2 regions of the Paenibacillus sp. 23TSA30-6 genome follow, and region 1 is predicted to be linked to the other one. Evidence: riboswitches for the same ligand, from Rfam matches in the RefSeq annotation. Region 1 holds a riboswitch; the other holds the start of a gene.
What was found. Region 1 has a riboswitch for glycine ahead of gcvT (glycine cleavage system aminomethyltransferase GcvT). Riboswitches for the same ligand answer to the same signal wherever they lie in the genome.

Region 2: linked by a shared signal. The riboswitch ahead of sdaAB (L-serine ammonia-lyase, iron-sulfur-dependent subunit beta) and the one ahead of gcvT (glycine cleavage system aminomethyltransferase GcvT) in region 1 are both predicted to bind glycine.

The regions. Positions count from the first base shown of each region.
Region 1 is NZ_SLTL01000014.1:52,435-60,127, reverse strand. It holds gene gcvH (glycine cleavage system protein GcvH) at 242-637, opposite strand; glycine riboswitch at 938-1,129, shown strand; glycine riboswitch at 1,130-1,226, shown strand; gene gcvT (glycine cleavage system aminomethyltransferase GcvT) at 1,307-2,407, shown strand; gene gcvPA (aminomethyl-transferring glycine dehydrogenase subunit GcvPA) at 2,539-3,894, shown strand; gene gcvPB (aminomethyl-transferring glycine dehydrogenase subunit GcvPB) at 3,891-5,417, shown strand; gene ptsP (phosphoenolpyruvate--protein phosphotransferase) at 5,535-7,247, opposite strand; gene E0698_RS14545 (HPr family phosphocarrier protein) at 7,240-7,515, opposite strand; gene ptsG (glucose-specific PTS transporter subunit IIBC) at 7,636-7,693, opposite strand, start outside.
Region 2 is NZ_SLTL01000017.1:15,854-23,546, forward strand. It holds gene E0698_RS16250 (Ig-like domain-containing protein) at 17-2,353, shown strand; gene sdaAA (L-serine ammonia-lyase, iron-sulfur-dependent, subunit alpha) at 2,634-3,533, opposite strand; gene sdaAB (L-serine ammonia-lyase, iron-sulfur-dependent subunit beta) at 3,523-4,212, opposite strand; glycine riboswitch at 4,423-4,536, opposite strand; gene E0698_RS16265 (DUF6359 domain-containing protein) at 4,748-6,352, shown strand; gene E0698_RS16270 (ABC transporter ATP-binding protein) at 6,677-7,693, shown strand, end outside; gene E0698_RS16275 (ABC transporter ATP-binding protein) at 7,686-7,693, shown strand, end outside.

The DNA.
Region 1 (7,693 bases):
TTCTGCATAATTCCTCTTAATTTGGTCTGTAACATGAGTATTTAGTCGAAAAACCATCCTGTCATCGGTACAATTTATGTATGAGATCTATCCTCTAAAAAAGAGAAAAGAACGTAATTACGCTTGCCAAAAAAGACAGCAAAAAATAGCCGCTATGCCAATTCATCGCGACTATTTTTATACAAAATCGAGCGGACAAACGCCGCCCTTATTCAATTATCCAATCTACATTGCCCCATTATTACTCATTGGCAGTCAACTGCTCGTACTGATCCGCAGACAGCAGCTTGCTTAATGCTCCCTCCAGATCTTCCCCAATCTTCACTTCGATCATCCAGCCTTTTTCGTAGGGCGATTCGTTTACCAGCTCAGGCGTACCTTCCAGCGCTTCATTCACCTTCAACACCGTTCCCGTTACTGGAGCGAACAGGTCGGATACTGTCTTTACCGATTCAATAGTACCAATCTCCGCCCCCTGCTCAATCGTTGCTCCCTCCCCAGGCAGCTCCACAAAAACGATATCGCCCAGTTGATGCTGTGCAAAGTCCGTAATACCGATTCGTACCGTTCCATCCTCTGTGCGCTGAACCCATTCATGTTCTTCCGTGTACCACAATTGCTGCTTCACTTCACTCATCCTGCTCCGCCTCGCTTTCATATGGATTACATCGTTTTGCCTACCCGTCTATGACAGGTTAAGATTATGACAACTAGAACTATCATGTCAATAATACTAACAAAAATATTTCACATTACTCCATATATCTTTCTAACTAAAAATACGACAGATTATAACAAACGCTTACATATCCTTATTTATGAATAAAATGTTTTTAATAATGTTTTTCATGACATTTTTGTTGACATTTCGAATAAATTTGCGTATTAATGGGTTATAACAAGTGCTTTTGGAAACACCCGATAATTGTAAACGCGGATGAACGTGGAGGGAGAGACTGTCAACACTCGCATCGCTGTTGCCACCTGTAAAACAAGGCAGCAAGCGAGTCGGATCTAGCTGTAACCAACCGGCAGGACCGGATAACGTATAGCTGATCCAGAGGCAGCGCCGAAGGAGTAAACCTGCACCGCAGGTGAATCTCTCAGGCAAAAGGACCTCTGCCGGACGCATCTCTGGAGAGCATTCGCCATACAGGCGGATCACCCAAGGGGAAACCCGGTACACACCGGGGTAACTCTCAGGTATCAAGGACAGAGCTGAAAAAAAGTGTGTGGACTGCCGTCCATACGTTTTTTTCGGCCTGTCTTTTTTGTTTAGCCGATCACACCGGATAGGAGTGGAAAAATGACTAACTTGCGAAAAACGCCGCTGCATTCATCCTACAGCACGCTGTCGGGGGTTCGTTGCATTGATTTTGGCGGCTGGGAGCTGCCTGTACAGTTCAGTGGCATTCAAAAGGAACATGAGGCCGTCCGGCAACGTGCAGGATTATTCGATGTATCGCATATGGGTGAATTCTTGGTCGAGGGCCAGGAAGCCGAAGCATTTCTGCAACAGGTGACGACGAACGATGTCAGCCAATTGGAGCCGGGCCAGGCCCAATATTCGCTCCTGTGTTACCCGGATGGAGGTGTAGTAGACGACCTCCTTGTCTACTACAAAGGGCCGGAGCGTTACATGCTCGTTGTGAATGCCTCCAACATCGATAAGGATTGGGATTGGCTGCTTCGCCATGCGCCTGCATCCGTTCATCTGGAAAACATATCAGATGCGGTGGCACTGCTGGCGTTGCAAGGACCTGAAGCTGCACGTATTGCCGCAGCCGTGACAGACACGGACATTACAAAGCTGGCTTCCTTCCGATTCAGCGAGGATGTGCAATTATTCGGAGCAAAAGCGCTCGTCTCCCGCACCGGATACACGGGGGAAGACGGCTTTGAATTTTACGTACCTGCTGCGAATGCACCGGCAGTGTGGGACGGATTGCTTCGCATCGGTGAGCCGTATGGTCTGGTTCCCGCCGGACTTGGAGCCCGGGATACACTGCGTTTCGAGGCGCGGCTGCCGCTGTACGGACAGGAGCTGTCCGCCACGATTTCACCGCTGGAAGCTGGTTTAGGCTTCTTCGTCAAGCTGAATAAGGGAGATTTTATCGGCAGAGAGGCTCTGCAACGCCAGAAAGAACAAGGCATTCCGCGCAAGCTGATCGGGCTGGAAATGCTTGACCGTGGCATACCGCGTGCCCATTACCCCGTGTTCGCGGAAGGACAGCACATCGGCGAGGTCACAACGGGAACCCAGTCGCCCACCTTAAAACGTAATCTGGGTTTGGCTCTGGTGGACAGTCGTTTTAGTTCCCTATCCACGCCGCTGGAGGTCGAGATTCGTGGCAAGCGCCTGCGCGCCGAGGTGGTAGCCGCACCCTTTTATAAACGTCCACACTGATTTAAACGCTCGTCTTACTATAACTATCGTGATCCGTTACTAACCGCTGCCCAGTTGGCAATCATTTATTAATCATTTGTTAATCGTTTTACGTTTTTTACGATCTTGTTGGTTGAAAGGAGCCAGACCCAATGAAACAGCATCGTTATCTTCCTATGACCGAGCAGGATCAAGCTGAAATGCTGCGCGTGGTCGGCGCATCGTCCATCGACGATTTATTCAGCGATATTCCTGAGGCGATCCGGTATAAAGGGGAGCTGCCCCTGTCTTCTCGGTTAGACGAAAGAGCCTTAACCCGCCACTTATCAGGACTGGCCGGGCAAAATGCCAATACAGACACGCACGCCAGCTTTCTCGGCGCAGGGATTTACGATCATCATATTCCGTCCGTCATCCAGCATATCACTTCGCGCTCGGAATTTTATACAGCCTACACTCCTTATCAGCCGGAGGTAAGCCAGGGCGAGCTGCAAGCCATCTTCGAATTTCAATCGTATATATGCGAATTAACAGGCATGGCTGTAGCCAATGCCAGCATGTATGATGGAGCGACTGCGCTGGCAGAAGCAGGCTCATTGGCTGCCGCTGCCACCCGCCGCAAGCAGCTTATCGTATCGCGGACCGTCCATCCGGAGGCACGTCAGGTGTTGGCTGCCTATGCGCGCGGGCTGGATTTGGATATCGTAGAGATCGACTGTGCAGATGGTGTAACTGACGTGAAGGCATTAACGGCGGCCATATCGGAGCAGACGGCGGCAGTTTTGGTCCAAAGCCCTAATTTTTTCGGGGCCGTGGAAAATCTGAAGCCGATGGCTGACCTGATTCATGCCCACAAGGGTCTTATGGTTGTCAGCGCCAATCCGCTGGCGCTGGGCTTGCTGGAAGCACCCGGTAAGCAGGGCGCGGATATTGTCGTAGGAGACGCGCAGCCGCTCGGCATCTCCTCCTCCCTCGGTGGCCCAACCTGTGGTTACTTTGCCGTTTCTCAGGCGCATATGCGCCGTATCCCCGGACGTATAGTGGGCCAGACCACAGATCGCAACGGTAAACGCGGCTTCGTGCTGACCTTACAGGCACGGGAACAGCATATCCGCCGGGAAAAGGCCACCTCTAACATATGCTCCAATCAGGCGTTACTCGCCTTATCCGCCTCTGTGTATTTGTCCGTCATGGGTAGACAGGGCATCGCGGAAGTAGCCGAGCTAAACTTGCACAAAAGCCGTTACGCATTGGAGCAACTACTCGGCTTGAAGGGTGTGACAGCCTCCTTTACTGCACCCACCTTTAACGAGTTTGCCCTGCGGTTACCTGAGGGTACCGATATGAATAAATTGCAAGCCGGATTGCTTGCTGCCGGATTTATCGGCGGCTACGAGTTAGGGCGGGATTATGAGGAATATGCAGGTCACATGCTGATTGCCGTGACAGAGCAACGAACAAAGGAAGAGATCGATCAATTCGTACACATCTTGGGGGGATTGCTATGACACACACCACCGGACAAGATCAGGGTATACCGAATCCAGAAGTCGAATCCAGTCGAAATCAGATGAAAGAGCATGATCAGGCGCTCATTTTTGAATTGAGCAGATCAGGCCGTATCGCCTATTCCCTGCCCGAATGCGATGTTCCCCGCCGTCCGGTGGCAGAGCTTTTGCCGGATTATGCGCAGCGTAGCGAGCCTGCGGCATTGCCCGAGGTATACGAAGTAGACGTAATTCGACATTATACCGCCCTGTCACGGCGCAATTTTGGCGTGGACAACGGATTTTATCCGCTCGGCTCCTGTACGATGAAATATAACCCCAAGGTAAACGAGGATGTCGCCCGTTATGCAGGCTTCGCCAAAATCCATCCGTACCAGCCAGAGGGCAGCATCCAGGGAGCCATGGCACTGCTCCATACGCTTCAAAGCGATCTGGCCGCGTTAACCGGCATGGATGCCGTCACCCTTCAGCCCGCCGCGGGCGCCCATGGCGAATGGACCGGGCTGATGATGATCCGCTCCTACCACGAAGCGCGTGGTGAGCGGCGTACCAAAGTGCTCGTGCCGGATTCCTCGCACGGAACGAACCCCGCCAGCGCCGCTGTGGCAGGCTTCGAAACGATCACCCTCCCCTCCACACCGCAGGGGCTGGTGGATCTGGACGCGCTGCGTCAAGCCGTAGGCAACGACACCGCTGCGCTTATGCTGACCAACCCGAACACGCTCGGGCTGTTCGAGAAGCAAATCGCTGACATTGCCGCAATTGTGCATGAAGCAGGTGGCCTGCTCTACTATGACGGCGCGAACTCCAACGCCATTATGGGGATCACCCGCCCCGGGGATATGGGCTTTGACGTGGTGCATCTCAATTTGCACAAAACGATGAGTACCCCACATGGCGGAGGCGGCCCCGGCGCAGGACCTGTCGGGGTAAAGCAACGGCTCATTCCGTATATGCCCAAGCCGCTTGTCGTGCGTGATCCCAAGGGCACGTACCACTGGGATCGAGAGCAGGGAGATTCCATCGGACGGGTCAAAGCCTTTTACGGCAACTTCGGCATTCTCGTCCGTGCCTATGCCTATATCCGCAGCTATGGCCCTGACGGCTTGAAGCGGGTATCCGAATGTGCCGTACTGAATGCCAATTATATGATGCATCGGCTGGCTCCGCATTTTGATATCCCTTATCCAGGCTATTGCAAACACGAATTTGTGATGTCTGGGCGCGGCTTAAAGAAATTCGGAGTGCGTACACTTGATGTTGCCAAGCGATTGCTCGATTTCGGCTACCATCCGCCTACGATTTATTTCCCGCTGAATGTAGAGGAATGTATCATGATCGAGCCGACAGAAACGGAAAGCAAGGAGACGCTTGATGCCTTCATTGACACCATGATCCAAATTGCGCGGGAAGCGGAGGAAACGCCTGAATTGGTGCTGAATGCTCCATATACCACTCCAGTCACGCGACTGGACGAAGCAACTGCAGCTCGCAAGCCTATATTGAATTGCTCATGCAGCTAAAAGCAAACTCCAATTTGGGGCATACAAAAAGGCCGGTATCTGTTAGATACCGGCCGCTGTATGTAAACAGCAATTTTTGTTGGAAAAAGATATACCTTGAAAATGTGATACCCTTCCTTAGCCTTCAATGCTTTGAACCAATTCAACAACCTGCTCGGCTGTTTGCATATCCAAAGCTTTTGCAGCCAGTTTCTCCATGTCCGCGCGGGACAATTTCGAAATTTGACTGCGTGCTGGCAGAATGGAAGTAGCACTCATGCTGAACTCATCGAGTCCCAGACCCAGCAGCAATGGAATTGCTGTTGTATCCCCTGCCATTTCGCCGCACATACCAACCCAACGTCCTTCACGGTGAGCGGCATCAATAACCATTTTCACCAGACGCAGAATGGATGGGTTATATGGTTGATACAGGTAAGAAACCCGCTCGTTCATACGATCCGCTGCCATTGTGTACTGAATCAGATCGTTCGTACCGATACTGAAGAAATCAACTTCTTTTGCGAATTGGTCAGCCAATACCGCTGTAGAAGGAATTTCTACCATGATGCCCAACTGAATTTCTTCAGATACGGCTACACCCTCGGCTACCAACTTTTCCTTTTCCTCCAACAACACAGCTTTGGATTCACGGAATTCGTTTAGTGTAGCAATCATTGGGAACATGATCCGCAGGTTACCGTGTACACTTGCCCGCAGCAAAGCACGCAATTGAGTACGGAAAATATCCTGACGATCCAGACACAGACGAATAGCACGGAATCCGAGGAATGGATTCATTTCCTTCGGCAGATCCAGATAAGGAAGCTCTTTGTCGCCACCGATGTCCAACGTGCGGACTACAACCGGTTTGCCTTCCATTCTTTCCAGAACGGTTTTGTATGCTGTGTACTGTACTTCTTCGGATGGAAGCTTATCGCGTCCCATATACAAGAATTCAGTACGATACAGGCCAACGCCTTCGCCACCGTTATCCAGAACGCCAGCTACATCGTTAGGCGTACCGATATTGGCTGCCAGTTCGACATGCACACCATCGACGGAAACTGTAGCTTCGCCGCGCAGCTTGCGCCACTCTTCGCGTTGCTTGTCGTATGCCACCTGTTTAGCTTGGTATTCCGCAACGATCTCTTCGGAAGGGTTCACAAATACGTGACCATCCAGACCATCGACGATAATCAAATCGCCGCTTTTAGCTTGGGACAATATATTTTTCGTTCCTACAACCGCAGGAATTTCAAGTGAACGAGCCATAATAGCCGAGTGCGAAGTACGTCCGCCGATGTTGGTTGCAAAACCTTTAACAAATTCGCGATTCAGCTGAGCTGTGTCGGAAGGTGTCAAATCTTCTGCAAGTACAATCGTTTCTTCGGCAATTTCTGCAGGACTGACAAAATGAACACCAAGCAGGTGATTCAGGATCCGCTTGGTTACATCACGCATGTCCGATGCGCGTTCTTGCAAATAAGCACTTTTCATGTTTTCGAACATGGAAATAAACTGTGTAGCTACTTCGTTCAGAGCATAGTCAGCATTAAGCTGCTCGTCTCTGATCTTAGCTTTAACCGGATCGATCAGTTCAGGATCATTCAGGATCAACAGGTGAGAAGCAAAAATCTCTGCTTTTTTCTCGCCCAGTTCCTGTAAAGTTTTCTCCTTAATCGCTTCCAATTCGGTTTGAGATTTTACTAAAGCCGCATCCAATCTTGCAATTTCAGCTTCAGCATCACCAACCGCGCGTCTCTCTACAGCGTAATTCGGATGCTCCAAGATAAACGCCCGGGCAATAGCGATGCCTGCCGAAGCGGCAATCCCGGAAATTTTAAGCATGAACTTCGCCCAGCCCTTCGTTAACGATTACATTTTCAAGAGCTTTCAGAGCGTCAGCAGCTTCAGCGCCTTCACAGATGATGTTGATGATATCGCCTTGTTCCAGACCGAGAGACAATACACCCAGAATGGATTTCAAAGTTACTTTTTTACCGTTAGCTTCGGCAAAAGATTCAGCACCGCTGAATTTATTAGCTGTATTTACCAGCGCAGTTGCAGGACGTGCATGGATACCGTCTTCATCAGTAATTCTAAAAGTTGTTTGCATAATTGTTCCTCCCACTTTCCTATGGATAATATTTGTTTACACGCAGTATACGTGTAGTGAAACCGGGTCGATAATCAGGCGACCTAAGCCGCCTGATTACTAATCCGAAACACATAGAGTTTATTTTATCGTAATTATACCATCTTCGCCAGCCTTCAATACTCCAGTTTTGTTTAAA
Region 2 (7,693 bases), on a different contig from region 1:
GGGAGGGAATTAGATTTTGAAGAATAGATGGTCCGGTTTCTTGGCGTTGGTCATCCTGATCTCAAGTTTTACATCATACGCAGGGTTTGCATCCGCAGCTGATCCGGTGCTTTCCAAGATTGTCCTTTCCTCTAACGAGGTAACTGTGCAGCAGGGAGATACGGCTGCGTTGACGGCTACGGCTATTTATGCCGATGGGACGACTTCAAATGTAACTGTAAGCACGGATTGGAAAAGTGATAATACTGCTATTGCTACGGTATATAACGGTACGGTTTCAGGTAAGGGCGAAGGGGAAGCAACTGTGGTTGCGACCTATAAAGATAAGATACAATCGGTTCAGGTACATGTAACGAAAAAGGTTAAGGCGCTCACATCCAGTGTGCAAAGCCTGAGCTTGCGTTCAAGCGGCACAGGACAGATCAATCTGACAGCGACTTACAGTGATAACACAACAGCTCAGGTATCGGGTGATGCTACCTGGACCTCGGATAACCAGAAGGTAGCAACCGTAGTTAACGGATTGGTGACCGCTCAGGGAGCAGGTACAGCCAACATTAAGGCCGTATACGGTCAACAGACGGTAACGATTGCTGTACAGGTAGAACAGGTTAAACGTCTGGATGTCAGTTCATCAGAAGTTTCCCTTTTGTTGAAGGATACCGAGAAGGTTAAACTGACGGCGACCTTCCCCGATGGAACGGTGCAGGATGTTACAGAGTCCGCCGATTGGAGCTCAAGCAATGCAGCCGTGGCGGATGTACTGAAAGGCACGATTACGGGCTATAGCGCGGGTAAGGCGACGATTACCGGTAAATACGGTACGATGTCTGCTACCATTTCGGTGGATGTGGATCAAACGAATAAGCTGAAAGCCAGCGAATCCAATATTTTTCTCCGTTTGGATGAATCCAAAAAAGTACAGGTTTCTGCGGTGTACCCGGATGGAACGGTAACGGATGTCACGGATAAAGCCACATGGTCCACAAGCGACGAAAAAATTGCGACGGTGACCAAAGGAACGATTATGGCGATTGGAGCGGGTTCGGCTACGGTGACCGCGAAGTATGGCGATAAGACGGTTTCGATTAAGGCAGACGTGGAAACGTCCAGATATCTGAATTTGAGCGAGGACAAGCTGAGCCTGAATGCCAAGGAATCCAAGAAGCTCAAGCTAACCGCGACGTACGTAACAGGTACGGAAGAAGATATCACGGATACGGCAGAATGGAAATCCAGCAATGAAGATATTGCTTTTGTCAGCAAGGGTGAAGTGACGGGCTATAAAACAGGTGAGGCTACGATCACTGCTTCTTATGGCGGCAAAACAGTCACAGCGACGGTATCTGTGAATGTGCCTGGTGATCTGGCATTGTCCTCCAAAACGGCAACGATTGATATTAATGAGGACTATGTTGCGACTCTGACTGCTACCTATGCAGATGGTCGTAAGGAAGATGTTACACAGGATGCAGAATGGACTTCAAGTGCGGAAGATGTTGCTTCGGTATCCAAAGGTACAATTACAGGTAAAGCAGCGGGTAAGGCGGTTGTTACAGCCACTTATAATGGCAAAAAGCTGACCATTAATGTACAAGTCGGTCTCGTAGACCGTTTGGAAACAGACACACGCGTGATTGCGCTTGGTGCCCAGGAAACGAAGCAGTTGAAAGTAACAGGCGTCAAGAGTGGCGGTACAAAAACAGATGTAACCAAGGATGCCACCTGGACTACCAGCAATGTGAAAGTGGTCGAGGTTAGCGAGGGCTTGATCAAAGCGAATGGCAGTGGTAAGGCTACTGTTACAGCTTCTTATGGCAAGCAAAGCATTACATTTACAGTAGAAGTGGATGTGGCGCAACATATTGAGGCGGATGCTATCGCGTTATCGCTTAAATCCGGAGATCAAAAAACCATCGCAATTGTGGTCAAATCCAGTGACGGCAAAGAAAAAGACGTTACGGCCCAAGCCGAATGGAAAACGTTAAATTATAAGGTAGCTACAGTCAAAAAGGGCCAGGTTACCGCAGTAAGCTACGGTAAAACCAATATTCAGGCGAAGTTCGGCGGGAAATATATCACCGTACCGGTGGATGTCGATACGCTTAAATATTTGCAAACTGACGAAGTCTCGCTGAATTTGAAAGTAGGACAGGTAGCTAAAGTTACGGCTACAGCTACGTATAAGGATGAGTCGGAGAAGGATGTATCCAAGCCGGCTGTCTGGTCCTCTTCCCGAATTATTGTTGCCACGGTCAAAGACGGCAGCATTAAGGCACAGGGTAAAGGTAAAGCTGTCATTACGGTGAAATATGCAGGTAAAACGACGAAGGTACAGGTGAACGTTCAGTAAGAAAAAAGGGGTGTCCCAAAAGCCATGGAAATGGCAATGGGGCGCCCCTTTGCTTTAGAGAAGGATATTCGTTGGCACTCAGATGGACGCTTCGCGAACGGACCGTTGTTCCAATCGCTGTTGTGACCAGCGAAAAAAGCTTCTGCAATCCTTCTAAAATCAAAAAAAACCGTTCTTTGATAAAATGGAAGTGTCGAGCAACCTTTTCACCTTTATGTGGCTGGACAGACGGCAGCTTCTCTCCCGATTTACATGCGGGAGGAGGTTTACCGCTTAGAAGCTACGACTTATCCTTCTTGGCTGGTATGTTGCGCGTAAGCGATTCCGTCAGACGCTTGCCGGTCGGCGTTTGGGCCAGGCCGCCTTTGGCGGTCTCGCGGTGCTTGGACGGCATCGCGCTGCCTACTTCGAGCATCACGTCGATGACTTCGTCAGACGGGATGGCGCTGCGCACACCCGCCAGAGCCATATCCGCAGCGGCAAGCGCGGTCACGGCTCCCAGCCCGTTGCGTACGATGCACGGAATCTCCACGAGCCCGGCGACGGGGTCGCAAATCAGGCCGAGCGTGTTCTTGAGCGCGAGGCCCACTGCATGAATGGCCTGTTCTGGCGTACCGCCGCGCAGTTCGACCATAGCGCCTGCGGCCATCCCGATGGCTGAGCCAATCTCGGCCTGACAGCCTCCCTCCGCACCGGAGATAAAGGAATTGTTGGCGATAACGTAGCCAATCGCTCCAGCGGCGAACAGTCCGCGCACCATATGCTCGTCATCCCAGCCAAACCGCTCCTGCGCGCTGATGAACACGCCGGGAATGACCCCGCATGAACCCGCGGTAGGCGTGGCAACAATGCGACCCATGGACGCATTGACCTCCGACACGGAAAGGGCGTACGCCATGGCGAGTGCCGAGGCATCGCCGGAGCAGGTTTCCCCTGCGCGCAAATATTCTGCCAGGCGCTTGCCGTCGCCGCCCGTCAATCCGCTGCGGGATACGGTGTCCTGTGTTTGCCCGCGATGAACGGCTTCCTTCATGACTTCATAATAATCAGCCATTTGTCGGAAGATTTCTTCCTCCGATGTGTTCGTTTCTTGTACCTGTTCCTTGATCATCAGGCGCCCAATCGTAGTGGATTCCTCGGCGCACAAGGCACCTAATTCATGCAGATGGCTAAACCGCATCGGATTCAGCTCCTTTTTTCAAATTAATCATTTTGATTTCATACATATGAGGCAAAGCCCGCAGCTCGGCAATTAATTTAGCCGGAGCGGGGCTATCGGTTTCAATAGCAGTGAGCGCTTCGCCATCCCGGCCTTTGCGATCCACGTGCATGTAGGCAATGTTAATGTCAGCTGCACCCAGCGCCGAAGTCACCGCGCCCAATGTTCCGGGCTTATCCGAGTGAAGAAGCACCAGCGTAGGCAGATCTCCGGTCAGATTGACCCGGAACTCGTTAAGCTGCTGGACATGAATGTTTCCGCCGCCGATGGAGGAGCCTAGCAGCGTGCGCTGGTCTTCACCTTTCCATAGCTCGAAGCGGACTGTGTTCGGATGGGGGGCGGGCAGTCCGCTGACAGCGAACTCTACTTCCATCCCGGCTTGCTCTGCACATTGCTCCGCATCCGGAATCCGGTGGTCGTCTGTATCGTAATTCAGCAATCCGGCGATGAGTGCTAGGTCTGTGCCGTGTCCCTTGTACGTATCGGCAAATGAGCCGTACAGCGTCAGGCGGGCACGGTCAGGTTGCGCACCGAGCCAGTGCCGGGCAACGCGTGCGAGCCGCACTGCGCCTGCGGTATGCGAGCTGGAGGGTCCGGTCATAGCCGGACCAATAATGGAAAATACGTCTTTGAAACGCATGGTGTGGCCCCCTGTATGTTTGAATACCATAGTATATGGTGCTGCCGCGCCTTGCGCGGGTGCGACGGTTTCTAATGCTGACGCAGCATGTAAGCACAAAAAAAGGACAGGATAAGGAAATTTCCCTTATCTCTGTCCTCGTTACCTGAGAGTTTCGTGCGGGTGTATACCGCCTTACCCCTTGGGTGGCTTGCGCTCTCTCCAGAGTTGCGTCAGATGGCGATTCATGGACCTGAGAGATTATCCGCCAGCCGGGTGCTGGCGTCTTGCTCCTTCGGTGCCGCCGGGATGTGCTTCCCGGACAGACTCTCCCGTCATCTTCATTCGCGTATACCGTTCAACATTTCCTCCTAAGCGTAATGTATGCCATGCCCGGTGTCAATCACAGGTTGAGATTTTACAGAATCAGGAATCTTCTCAATAAAAAGATTAAATTTTACATAATTATGGATGAAAACAGGAAGGAATTAGAAGGTTGATAGCTAATCTGATAGAGGACAAGCTAATTTATGGAATATGGGAGGGACATTTACGTATGGTAAAAGGTTTCCGGTTCACAGGTTCACGCTTAAAAAGAATGCTGCATCTGGCGGCAATCGTATCACTGCTGGTAGGACTCTTCGTTCCATTCGGCCAGGTCAAGGCAGAGGGCTCGTTGACGGTAGCGGAAGCGCTTCAGCGTCAAAGCAGCGGAGGTACGGTGACGGTAGAAGGCTACGTCGTCGGACATGCCACCGGATCGAAAACGGCTAATTTCTCTGCCCCGTTTGCAAACGATTTTAACGTACTGATTGCGGATCAGGCGAGTGAACGCAATACGTCTAATCTGTTAAATGTACAACTGACATCCGCGTATAGAGGAGCATTTGGGCTGTCAGGCCATCCTGAGCTGATCGGCAGTAAAATTCGCGTGACGGGTGCGCTCGGTGCCTATAACAATTTTGGTGGAGTGAAAAGCCCAAGCGCTCTGGAACTGGTAAGCGGAAGCGAGCCTGGAAATCCTGGTGATCCGGGCGAACCTGATCCTGGTACACCGGGTCAACCCGGTACGACATTACCGGATGGAAAAGGCAAAAAAGTACTGTTTGATAATACGCACGCACAGACAGCCGGAGCAGCAGATTGGGTTATTGATGGAGCCTTTTCCGATTTTGCGGGCGGACTGCGTAATGCAGGTTTTACCGTGGACCCGTTGAACCGTTCCATTCCTTTTACCTATGGAGAGCAGGCTATAACGTACGACAAGCTGCGTCCATACGATGTGTTCATCATTGGTGAAGCCAATGTTGCCTTTAAGGCATCCGAGCAGGCCGCACTGGTGCAATATGTGAAGAATGGAGGCAGCATTTTCTTCATTTCTGACCACTATAACGCTGACCGGAACAAAAACCGTTGGGATTCCTCCGAGGTTATGAACGGCTACCGCCGTGGAGCCTATTCCAATCCGGCCAAAGGCATGACTACAGAAGAAGCTGCATCACCAGCTATGCAGGGATTAACCAGTTCCGACTGGCTGGCGACGAACTTTGGCGTTCGTTTCCGCTACAATGCACTTGGTGACGTGAACGCTACGGATATCGTAGCGGCAGATCAATCCTTTGGCATTACGAAGGGTGTACGTTCGATAGCAATGCATGCTGGTTCTACACTGGCGATTATTGACCCGACCAAGGCGAAAGGAATCGCTTATATTCCTACAGGCACGAAAAAATGGGGCAATGCCGTGGACCAGGGTGTCTATAACGGCGGGGGTCGTGCTGAAGGACCTTATGCTGCTGTAGCCAAGGTAGGTCAGGGCAAGGCAGCGTTTATCGGTGATTCTTCGCCAGTTGAGGATGCCACGCCGAAATATGTACGTGAGGAAAACGGACAGTCGAAGAAGACGTACGATGGATTCAAGGAAGTGGACGATTCCACCTTCCTGGTACAGATGGTCCAATGGCTCGCATGGAAGCAGGATTATACGAAGCTGTCCGATGTGGCGGGCCTGACGCTGGACCAGCCAACACAGTTGCTACCGTTCGAGGAGCCTGCGGCTTCCACGGAACCGCAGCCTGAGCCTTGGGCTGCTCCGGCAGCGGGCTACAAATGGTACGATCCAAGAACGTTCAAATCCGGCTCCTATGGAGCGGCTTCGTAACTAACGAAGAGAGCACAATTTGAGATGGACCAGCCAGTCGCTTGATCCCTTTAAGGGGGTCAGGCGGCTTTTTTTGCGCTGAAAATTAACCTGTGGTTGGTTATTTCATTACATTTTGTGCCAGAAAGGTCGTGCTGCTGCTGAATCATTGGTTTTATCAATGATGATGATAGTCTAATCTTAATTGATATATCCATATACTGGTGGTAGGATGAATTCAAATTATTCCGACTAAATCGGTATGTAATGTTTATGAGAGGTTTAACATCAAGCGTGGCGTGCATAAGCAGGACAAGGCCATGGAGAACGGAGGAAGCACACACATTGAGTATCGAGCCGGTGTTGGAGATCAAAGGGTTAACGGTATCTTTTCGCATTAAGGATGAATATTACCCCGCAGTCGACCATCTGGATCTGACGGTCAATCCCAATGAAGTGCTGGCTGTGGTCGGGGAATCCGGCTGCGGCAAAAGCGCGCTGGCGCTTTCGATAGCACAGCTGCACGATCTGGAGCGTACCCGCGTGGAGGGACAGATTCTTTTTAAAGGCACGGATCTGAATCGTCTCTCCACAGGGCAAATAAACAAAATCCGTGGAGCAGGCATCGGCATGATTTTTCAGGACCCGCTGACCGCGCTGAATCCGCTAATGAGCATTGGTAAGCAAATTGAGGAAAATCTTGATTATCATACGACCCTCTCTACGAAGCAGAAAAAGGCACGTGTGCTGGAATTGCTGGAGAGTGTGGATATTCCGAATCCCGTACGTGTATACGACCAGTATCCGCATGAGCTGTCAGGGGGGATGCGGCAGCGTGTGATGATCGCGATTGCCATCGCTTGTCGTCCTGCCCTCATTATTGCAGACGAGCCGACTACAGCGCTCGATGTAACCATTCAATCTCAAATTCTCGACTTGCTCAAGCAGCTTCAACAGGAGACTGGAAGCGGCATTATCCTGATTACGCACGATCTTGGCGTTGTGGCAGAGGTGGCGGACCGCGTGGTGGTCATGTATGCCGGAGAAATCGTGGAAAGCGCCAATGTTTTTGAATTATTCCGACATCCGCAGCATCCGTATACGCGCTCTTTGCTTGCATCCATGCCGGGATCGCATACCAAGGGAGAACCGTTGCACGTCATCGGAGGAATCGTCCCTTCCTTGCAGGATATTCCCCGCAATAGCTGCCGCTTTGCTCCACGTATCCCCTGGATTCAGCATGAGGTGCATGAGAATCATCCCCATTTAAGTGAGGTTTCTCCCGGGCATTGGGTCCGCTGTACATGTTATCAGCATTTTCATTTTGAAGACGAGGCAAAGGGGGAAGCTGCTCATGGCACT